Regions from separate parts of the Arthrobacter glacialis genome, predicted to be linked through region 2. Evidence: riboswitches for the same ligand, from Rfam matches in the RefSeq annotation. Region 2 holds a riboswitch; the other holds the start of a gene.
The links. A riboswitch is a leader RNA that binds a small molecule or an ion and turns the genes downstream of it on or off. The one in region 2 is predicted to bind cyclic di-AMP.

Region 1 (4,404 bases), on a different contig from region 2:
CAGCACATTCCTTGATAGCCACACTAGCAATGAGTGAGCGCACGGACGCGTTCGCCAGCCGCTGTGACACCCGCGCCGCATCAACGGCAGCCAGTAACTGCCGCACGGGGTAGATTCCTGCCAGCGGCTGCAGCCGGCCGTTGTCCACGGCTAGCACGGCGTGTGGTGGCGCAGCGCTGCCTGCTTCAGGGCTGTCCGCCCCAAGGCCATCCGCTGCGAGCAGGAGTTGGGCCACCTCAGCAGCCGCAGGCATATCACACGCCAGAATCAGGACCCTTTCTGCAGGGTCCTCGCTGCGTGGCAGGGCAGCCAATCCGGCAGCGATTCCCGCTGCAGGGCCGGCATAAGGCGGATCTTCCTGCACGGCCACCACTAGCTCACCCAGTTCCACTGTTCCCAGCCACCTGGCAATGCTCTCCACGGGACCTACGACGGCGATGCGGGCCTGGGCACCCACCTCACCCTGCACTGCGGCCGGGTCAAGAATCCGTCCCGCAGTTTGCAGACTCGCTTCCTGGGCGGCGATCACCGCCGCCGCAGCCGCAACTGTGCGGGCCAGCAACGTGCTGCCTTCCACGAGGAGACCTGCCTTGGGCACACCACCCAGACGCCGGGAGAGCCCACCGGCCAAAATCACTGCCTGCATGGGTGTGGGGTCAAAGTCAGCATGTGGCCATGCTACCGCGCACCAACGGAGCCTCACGGGCTGGCGCGCGGCGTTTAAAGCAATAAACCCCGTCCAAGGACGGGGTTTATTGGGTATAAAAAGTTCTTAGTGACCCATGGCGATGAAAACGGGGCCTGAACCGACGTTGGCGGAGAAGACAGCGGTCATGCCGCCGCCCCATCCACCGTGTACGGCCTGGCCGTTGCCAATGTAAACAGCGATGTGGGCCATGCCCATGCCGCCATCTGCATAGTAAATCAAGTCACCGGGCTGAGCTTCGGCTGCGGAAACCGTACGACCCAAGCTCAAGTAGCCAGCGGGCCAGTCGTGGAAGTTAATTCCAGCGGCAGCCAAGGAGTTGCTGGCAAGTGCTGTGCAGTCCTGGGCAACGCCAATCTGAGCCAAGGCGGCGCTGGCAATGGTTGCGCCAATCCCGCTCTGGGTAACAGGCTGTGCTGCAGGGGCCGTTGTGGTTACCGTTGCAACCGGTGCTGCGGCGGGTGCCACTGCCTCTTCTACAACTGGTGCTGCAACAACGTCGCTGCTCTTTGCCTCTACAACTACCGGAGCCTCAACAACAGGGGCCGGGGTGGAGGTGATTGCGGGGGTGGCGAAGGAGATCTTCACCGTGGAAGCTGCTGTGATGGCGGACGCAAGTTCCGTCTTCATGTTCAGCGTAGTGGCACCGTCAGAAGCGCGCTCCACCGTGGGAGTAGCCGCGTTTGCTGCGATACCGGATGTAAGTACCAAACCTGATGCAGCTGCGATAACAGCCGCCTGACGACCAACCCCGCCGACGTTGAAGCTGACGGCTTTCGTGAGGGTGGAGATCGGGCTGGACTTAACAACCTCGGCGCGGTGGCGCCCAAGGGCAGTATTTGAAGCCAAGAAGGTTTCCTCTCCCAATGCCTGCGAGGTAAGCTGTCGGATTCGGATGGGAGTCACCCGGCCGCTCCACGTTATGGCGCACACAAAGAAACATTTCTTATGCGTGGTTTAACGCTTCGCGGCTTCACCCCAAGGACTTCTGCAATAAATGCGAAGCCCGATTATTGGTTCCCCCGCCCCTGCCAGACGATTGATACGAACGGACCACGAGCAGTGGCAGAGCTAGGCAATCCACTCATGGACGCCCGCTTGATTCGAAGTTGGCGCGATTACGACGTTACAACAGATTTTTGGCAATGTCACGTTCAGGTCACGGTCGTGTGACTAAGTCGTAATCAAAAGTTGCCTGTGAATGAATTAAAGCCAGCCCATGGGATCGACAGTTTCGTCGTTGACGATAACCTCGAAGTGCAGGTGGGGGCCGGTCGATGCACCGGTGGAGCCGCTGATGCCCACCAATTCGCCCCGCTCAACCTTTTGGCCAACCTTGACTGAATTGCTACTCATGTGGTTGTAGGAGGTTGAGAGCCCGTTGCCGTGGTCCACCACTACCCTGTTGCCGCCACCGTAGGTGTGCCAGCCCGAAAAGGTAACGGTTCCGCCGGCGGCCGCAAGCACTTCGGTGCCGCTCGCAACAGCGAAGTCCTGGCCGGTGTGGTGTTCATCAATCTGGCCTGTGATGGGGCTTACGCGGTCACCAAAGGGAGAGCTTGGAGCCAAGACTTTCAGCGGCGCTGACAGCGTTCCCTTGGAGGCGGCGGGGGCGACGTTGGAGGCGTTGACCTGCAACGTTTCCTTCAGCTGGCCATCGGGGTTCAATTTGCTGCCAATTTCCGGGGCCGCAAAAGTGATCGGGATATCAGCGGATGCACTGACCAGAGTCTGCGCCGAAGCGGCAAATTCCGGTTCCATCGGCTGCTGGTCAACCGCCTGGGCCGAGGGCAAGGTGACGGCCAGGACCAAGCCCGTGGCGGCCATGGCGACGCCCATTTTTTGGCCTGCGCCGCTGGCGGCTCCGGCACGCAGCAAAGCGGCTACGGAAACGCTCGATGATGAATTGGCGCGCTCAACGGCAAGTGCTTCGCGGCGGCTGCCGGTCATAACTACGAGCTCATGAGTAGCCGGCGACGACGCCCGACGGCGTCCCCGCTGCTTATCTTCTGACACTAAAAACCTCTCTTTGATGCACCTGCGGAGTTAGCTGTCGGATTCGGATCAGAGAGTGAAACTTTTGATCCGGCCCAGCCTCGAGACACAGATCTATCCAAGGCACTGCCCAAAAGGACAGTGTCAGCGAATAGTTTGCTGTGTTTTCGATGACGGGCTTCACCCCAAGGCAGGCTGCAAGCCTGCCGAAAGTGGTTCCCCCGCCCTTGCCTAAATGATTGCTGTCCGTTGTGCGAAGGCAAGGTTCGGTGTCGCCCAACGGTAACGCTTTGATTACAGCGCCTGTTTATTACTATACGGTACGAGCGGTAAACGTAATAATTCCGTTACCTTAGTTATCAATAACTGTGAGTCAACTCATGGAGACGAAAATATGGGAAGCCACCTCGGGCGGCAGTTCCAACGCCCCTTCGATCCCCGGCACGCGGACCGAAATGTACTCCCCGACCTGGGCCAAGGAAATCTGTGCGCCCGGGCGCAGCCCGCCTTCGTCAAGCTGGACCAACAATTCCGGATCCACCTGGATGCGCTCAGAAAGCCGGTGGATGATCACTTGCTGCTCCGGGGAGTAACTGCTCATGGCCTCAACCAGTGTGACGAGTCCCGCGGCAAACAAGGGCGAGATCTCCCCGCCAAGTTCTTCAAGCCCGGGAATGGGATTGCCATAGGGGGATTCTTCGGGCCGGCCCAGGAGGTCAAACAAGCGCTGTTCCACCCGCTCGCTCATGACGTGTTCCCAGCGGCAGGCTTCCTCATGGACGTAGGCCCAGTCCAACCCGATCACATCGGAGAGCAGCCTCTCAGCAAGCCGGTGTTTACGCATCACGCGGGTGGCTTTGTCCCGGCCGGCAGGGGTCAGTTCCAGGTGCCGATCACCGGAGACGATCACCAGGCCGTCACGTTCCATGCGTCCAATGGTTTGGGAAACTGTGGGACCTGAGTGGTGCAGGCGTTCGGCAATGCGTGCCCGCAGGGCCACAATGTTCTCTTCTTCCAACTCCAGGATGGTCCGCAAATACATTTCGGTCGTGTCAATCAGATCGGCCACGGCAGTATCCTCCTGTTGTTGGGTGAGATTTTGGGCAAAGCCTTTTCATCTCTACGTTAGCCTGAGTGGCGCTACGGAAGGAAACCTGGGGCAGCTGCGCGCCAGTCATGGGTGCACGGGGAACGGCCATGGGTGGGCGGTTTGTTCAGTACATGTCAGCATTTTTCCGCTGAGCGAAGTTCTACGGCAGAATTGGCAACAGCCCTTGGGTCTTAAACCAACTTCCATCTTTTAATTTTTTGGAGCAACTTGTGAGCGAATCCACGCCCCTCACCATTCCCGCCAATCTGCGCCCGGCCGACGGGCGTTTTGGCGCCGGCCCCTCCAAGGTTCGCCCCGAGCAGATTGCTGCACTCTCCGAGGCTGGCGGAACGCTCCTGGGCACCTCCCACCGTCAGGCGCCCGTCAAGAACCTTGTGGGCGATGTGCGCAGCGGCCTGAAGGACTTCTTTGGCGCCCCTGACGACTACGAGGTCATCCTGGGTGTTGGCGGCTCCACGGCGTTCTGGGACGTTGCAGCGTTTGGCCTGGTGGAGAACAAGGCCCAGCACCTCTCCTTCGGCGAGTTCGGCTCCAAGTTTGCCTCCGCCACCAACAATGCGCCGTTCCTTGACGCATCCTCCATCATCACCTC
Region 2 (4,404 bases):
GTTGAGCCGGCGTTCCCGGAGCACATCAAACACTGATCCTGCCGCCCCGGCCTTCTCATCCCACGCCCCAAAAACAACGCGCGGCACTCTCGCCAACACAATGGCCCCGGCACACATGGTGCACGGCTCGAGCGTGACCACCAGTGTGCAGCCATTCAACCGCCAAGAACCCAGTTTCGCTGCGGCTTCGCGGATCGCCACCACCTCGGCATGGGCCGTGGGGTCTCCGTGCGCTTCACGTTCGTTGCGCCCCAAACCCAGGACGTCGCCGTCGGGCCCTAGGACGACGGCGCCAATGGGGACATCCCCTGTGGTCAGGGCCCGGCGGGCTTCCGTGAGGGCAATGCCCATCCATCCGGCGTGAAAAGCCGTGGCGGTGGTCTCGATTGGGTGAGATTTCTCGGTGTTGGGCACGGCTCAATGGTAGCTTTTATTCATGCGCGTACTGGTTGCGGATCATCCGCTAATTGCCCACAAGTTGACCGTCCTGCGGAACAAGGACACTCCGTCCTCCGTTTTCCGTCAGCTGACCGAAGAACTTGTCACCTTGTTGGCCTATGAAGCAACGCGGGAAGTTCGCGTGGAACCGGTCAACATTCAGACACCCGTGACCTCCACCGTGGGTACCGGCCTGAGTAAGCCCACACCGTTGGTGGTGCCGATCCTGCGCGCAGGACTTGGCATGTTGGAGGGCATGACCCGTCTGCTGCCCACCGCCGAGGTTGGTTTCCTGGGTATGGCCCGCAACGAGGAAACCCTCGAGGCCATCACCTACGCCGAGCGCCTCCCCGAGGACCTCACCGGCCGCCAGGTCTACGTGCTGGACCCCATGCTGGCCACCGGCGGCACCTTGATCGAAGCCTTCAAGTTCCTCTTTGACCGCGGCGCCGCAGACATCACCTGCATCTGCCTGCTGGCCGCACCGGAAGGTCTGGCCAAGCTCGAGGCCGCCCACGGCGACCGCGACAACGTGCACGTAGTTCTTGCCTCGATCGATGAGGGCCTGGATGAGAACTCCTACATCGTGCCCGGACTGGGCGACGCCGGCGACCGCCTCTATGGCGTAGCGGAGTAATCCCCAACCCCTCCCACCGCTCGCAAGCTCGCGGCGGGGCCCTCGGGGTTGTGGGCCCACCAACCCCTATTCCAAAAATGCCGCCGTTCCCGCTTTTTGCCACCGATAGACAGGTGGCATTTTGCGGGAACGGCGGCATTTTTCGCAGGATCGGCCACGAGTGGCTACAGCAGCGAGCGCAGCGGCGTCCAGCCCACGGGCAGCGGACCCTTAATGGCAGCTCGGTGCCTATCGGCATCGGCTGACCAGCCCTGGGCGGCATGTGAACCGGCGTCGCCAACGGCTCCGCGCGCCATCCGGAAGCCCACATCTTCCAGGACGGCATCCGGGGCGCTGCCTCGGCGCACGGAGGCCCGGGCGCTCCATGAAGGATCATCCCAGCCAGCTCCCCGCAAACTTCTGTAATCGCCATAGCGGGCCGTGTCAGCGTAATCCCAGCACCATTCCCACACGTTGCCGATCATGTCGAACAAGCCAAAGCTGTTCCCGGCCTTGCCAGCAACTGGTTGAGGCCCCTCAACCTCATCCAGTGCTGTCCAGGCAATAGCGGAGAGCGGACCGTAGATGGGTGTCACGGTGCCCGCGCGAGCCGCCCATTCCCATTCGGCCTCGGTGGGCAGCCGGTAGCCGTCAGCGCTGACATCCCAGCCCACCTCACGGCCGCTCACACTGTAGGCGGGCGCATAGCCAGCCAGAGCGGAGGCGGCGTTGCACCACTGCACGGCGTCGAACCAGGTGACGGGGTGCGCAGGCACGCTGGCAGCTAAAGGCGAGGTTCCGGCGTCGTCCATGACAGCACGCCAAGTGGCCGCTGTGACCTGCGTCCGGCCCAGCCAAAATGGTGTCAATGAAACGTCGCGGGTGGATTCCGATCGGGCGTCGCGCAGCGCAATGCTGCCGCCGGGGATCGGCAGCAGCGCATCAGGATCCGAAAAATCACCAGCCACAAGTACTCAGCCCCTAGTTCAAGAAGTTATTTAGTACCAGCCCACGGATTCGGAGTGGCCCCAGGCCCCACACGGTGAACCGTAGCGGCCTTCGATGTAGCTCAAACCCCAGCGGATCTGGGTCTGGAAGTTGGTGCTCCAGTCGCTGCCTTCGCTGTCCATCTTGTTGGCCGGCAGGGACTGGGCAATGCCGTAGGCGCCGCTGGAGGCGTTCTCTGCCGAGGTGAGCCATTCGGACTCGCGCTGCCAGAGCAGGGTGAGGCAGCTCATCTGGTCAGCGCCCCAGCCATGAGCGGCCATTTGACCGGAGGCGTAGGCCTTTGCGGCGGCGGGGTCATCCACGGCAACAGGGGCAGGCGCTGCGGTAACGGCTTTGACCTGCTCCGCTTCGGCCTTGACGGCGGCAGGAGTGGCCGCGGCCTTTGGCGAAGAGCTGACAGCGATGCCGGGGAAGCTAATGGCAGCATCCGTGGGAACTGACACTGCCGGCGCCGGAACCGAGCGGTCCACGGCGGAAACCAGGCTGGTGTTGCCCTGGTCGGAAAGAGTGTTTTCCACGGACTGTGCCACGGAGCCGGCTGCCACCAACGCGCCCAGCACTGCCACGGCAGCCATGCATTTGGCGGTGGCCGTTACGGGGGAGGATTTGCTGGCTGCGCGTGTTCCGTTGCTTGCGGAGGCGAGCCCAAAAAGGGAGGGACGGCGGGTTGATTCGGCGCGACGACGGCCGCGCTGCTGTGGTGCAGACATAGTTGTAGCCTCTCTACGCCTGCGAGGTGAGCTGTCGGGAACGGACTAGAGAATCCGGCCACGCAGTAATGGCAGGCAGAGTTCACTGCTTGAAAGAACTGCGCTGGCTTAACCCCAAGGGCTTCCATGTGGAAGGCCCGCAAAGATTGGGTCCCCCGTCTCTGCCATGGGAATGGAGGGAAATGGGCGGCGGCAGAGCTCGGCGATCCGTCCATTTGTGCCAAAAATCGTAGGTGATTCAGCAGGCACAAATATCAGACTAGTCCATAAGGACAGTCATGTCACGTTTTGGTAACAACCTTTGTAGCGAGGTGAGTGGCATGGTGAGCAATCTTTCATTTACTTAGCAATGCTAACCATCTAGGGTGAAAAGCAAGACGATACGAAACTTTTTCTTTAGGTAGCTGACACGTGATGACTGAAACTTCTCTAAGCACTACGACGCCGGACAGGGCACCTTTGGCGTCCCGCAAGCCCATCGGCGTGGCACCCCTGGCCGCTGAATTGCGGGTGGCGATTATGCGCACCTCCCGGCGGCTGCGGGCCGAGGCTGCCACCAGGGAGATCAGCCCGGGGCAGTATTCGGTTCTGGCGGCCGTGCTCAGAGGTCCGCAAACTGTGGGCTGGCTGGCTGTGCGCGAGCAGATTCAAGCGCCCTCCATGACACGGATTGTGAATGCGCTGGCTGAAGCCGGGCTGGTGAGCCGCGAAGAGAATCCCCAGGACAAGCGCCAGGTGCTGGTTCAAATTACCGAGTCAGGAGCCGCCGCGCTGCTGCGGGCACGCTCAAAACGAACCGCCTGGCTGGCCAAGCGCGTGGCGGACCTAACCCCGAAGCAGCGTGCAACGCTGCACGAGGCAGCTCTGATTTTGCAGGAGATGAGCTCCTAAATGAGTTCCATGTTCCGTTCGCTGAGAGTTTTCAACTACCGGCTCTGGGTGACAGGAGCCCTGGTGTCCAATATCGGTACCTGGATGCAGCGCGTCGCCCAGGACTGGCTGGTCCTGACGGTCCTCACCAATCATTCAGGCACCGCTGCCGGCATTACCACGGGCCTGCAATTCTTGCCCATCGTGTTCCTGGGGCCCTACGCAGGGCTGGTGGGCGACCGCGTCAACAAGAGGAAACTGCTGCTCATCACCCAAACCGCCATGGGAATTTGTGCGCTTTTGTTGGGAATATTGGTTGTCACGGGGGCTGTACAACTGTGGCACGTTTATGTATTGGCCACCCTGCTGGGTGTGGCCAGCGCCTTCGATGCCCCGTCACGTCAGGCGTTTGTGTCCCAGGTGGTTGCCAAGGAGGATGTGCCCAACGCCGTGGCGCTCAACAGTGCGTCCTTCAACCTGGCCCGCCTGGCAGGGCCCGGCGTTGCGGGTCTGGTCATTGCGCTGGTGGGAACGGGGCCGGCCTTCTTGATCAATGCCGCGAGCTTTGCTGCCGTGATCGTCTCGCTGTGGCGCATGCGCACCAGCGAGCTCATTCCCGCAGTGCGGGTGCCCCGGGCCAAGGGGCAGATTCGTGAAGGCTTTGTTTACATCAGGCAGCGCCCGGATTTGATGATGATCATGGTGCTGGTGTTCCTGGTGGCCACCTTTGGGATGAACTTTCAAATCACCAACGCACTCATG

Region 1: another riboswitch for cyclic di-AMP. It lies ahead of CVS28_RS04675 (M23 family metallopeptidase); the one in region 2 lies ahead of CVS28_RS01685 (aggregation-promoting factor C-terminal-like domain-containing protein).

Annotation. Positions count from the first base shown of each region.
Region 1 is NZ_PPXB01000003.1:220,498-224,901, forward strand. Features, by position in the region: gene mobA (molybdenum cofactor guanylyltransferase) at 1-646, opposite strand, end outside; gene CVS28_RS04670 (NlpC/P60 family protein) at 773-1,555, opposite strand; cyclic di-AMP (ydaO/yuaA leader) riboswitch at 1,560-1,761, opposite strand; gene CVS28_RS04675 (M23 family metallopeptidase) at 1,913-2,656, opposite strand; cyclic di-AMP (ydaO/yuaA leader) riboswitch at 2,725-2,955, opposite strand; gene CVS28_RS04680 (iron-dependent transcriptional repressor DtxR) at 3,075-3,770, opposite strand; gene serC (phosphoserine transaminase) at 4,022-4,404, shown strand, end outside.
Region 2 is NZ_PPXB01000001.1:375,096-379,499, forward strand. Features, by position in the region: gene tadA (tRNA adenosine(34) deaminase TadA) at 1-351, opposite strand, end outside; gene upp (uracil phosphoribosyltransferase) at 437-1,075, shown strand; gene CVS28_RS01680 (formylglycine-generating enzyme family protein) at 1,240-2,022, opposite strand; gene CVS28_RS01685 (aggregation-promoting factor C-terminal-like domain-containing protein) at 2,053-2,772, opposite strand; cyclic di-AMP (ydaO/yuaA leader) riboswitch at 2,775-2,971, opposite strand; gene CVS28_RS01690 (MarR family winged helix-turn-helix transcriptional regulator) at 3,187-3,663, shown strand; gene CVS28_RS01695 (MFS transporter) at 3,664-4,404, shown strand, end outside.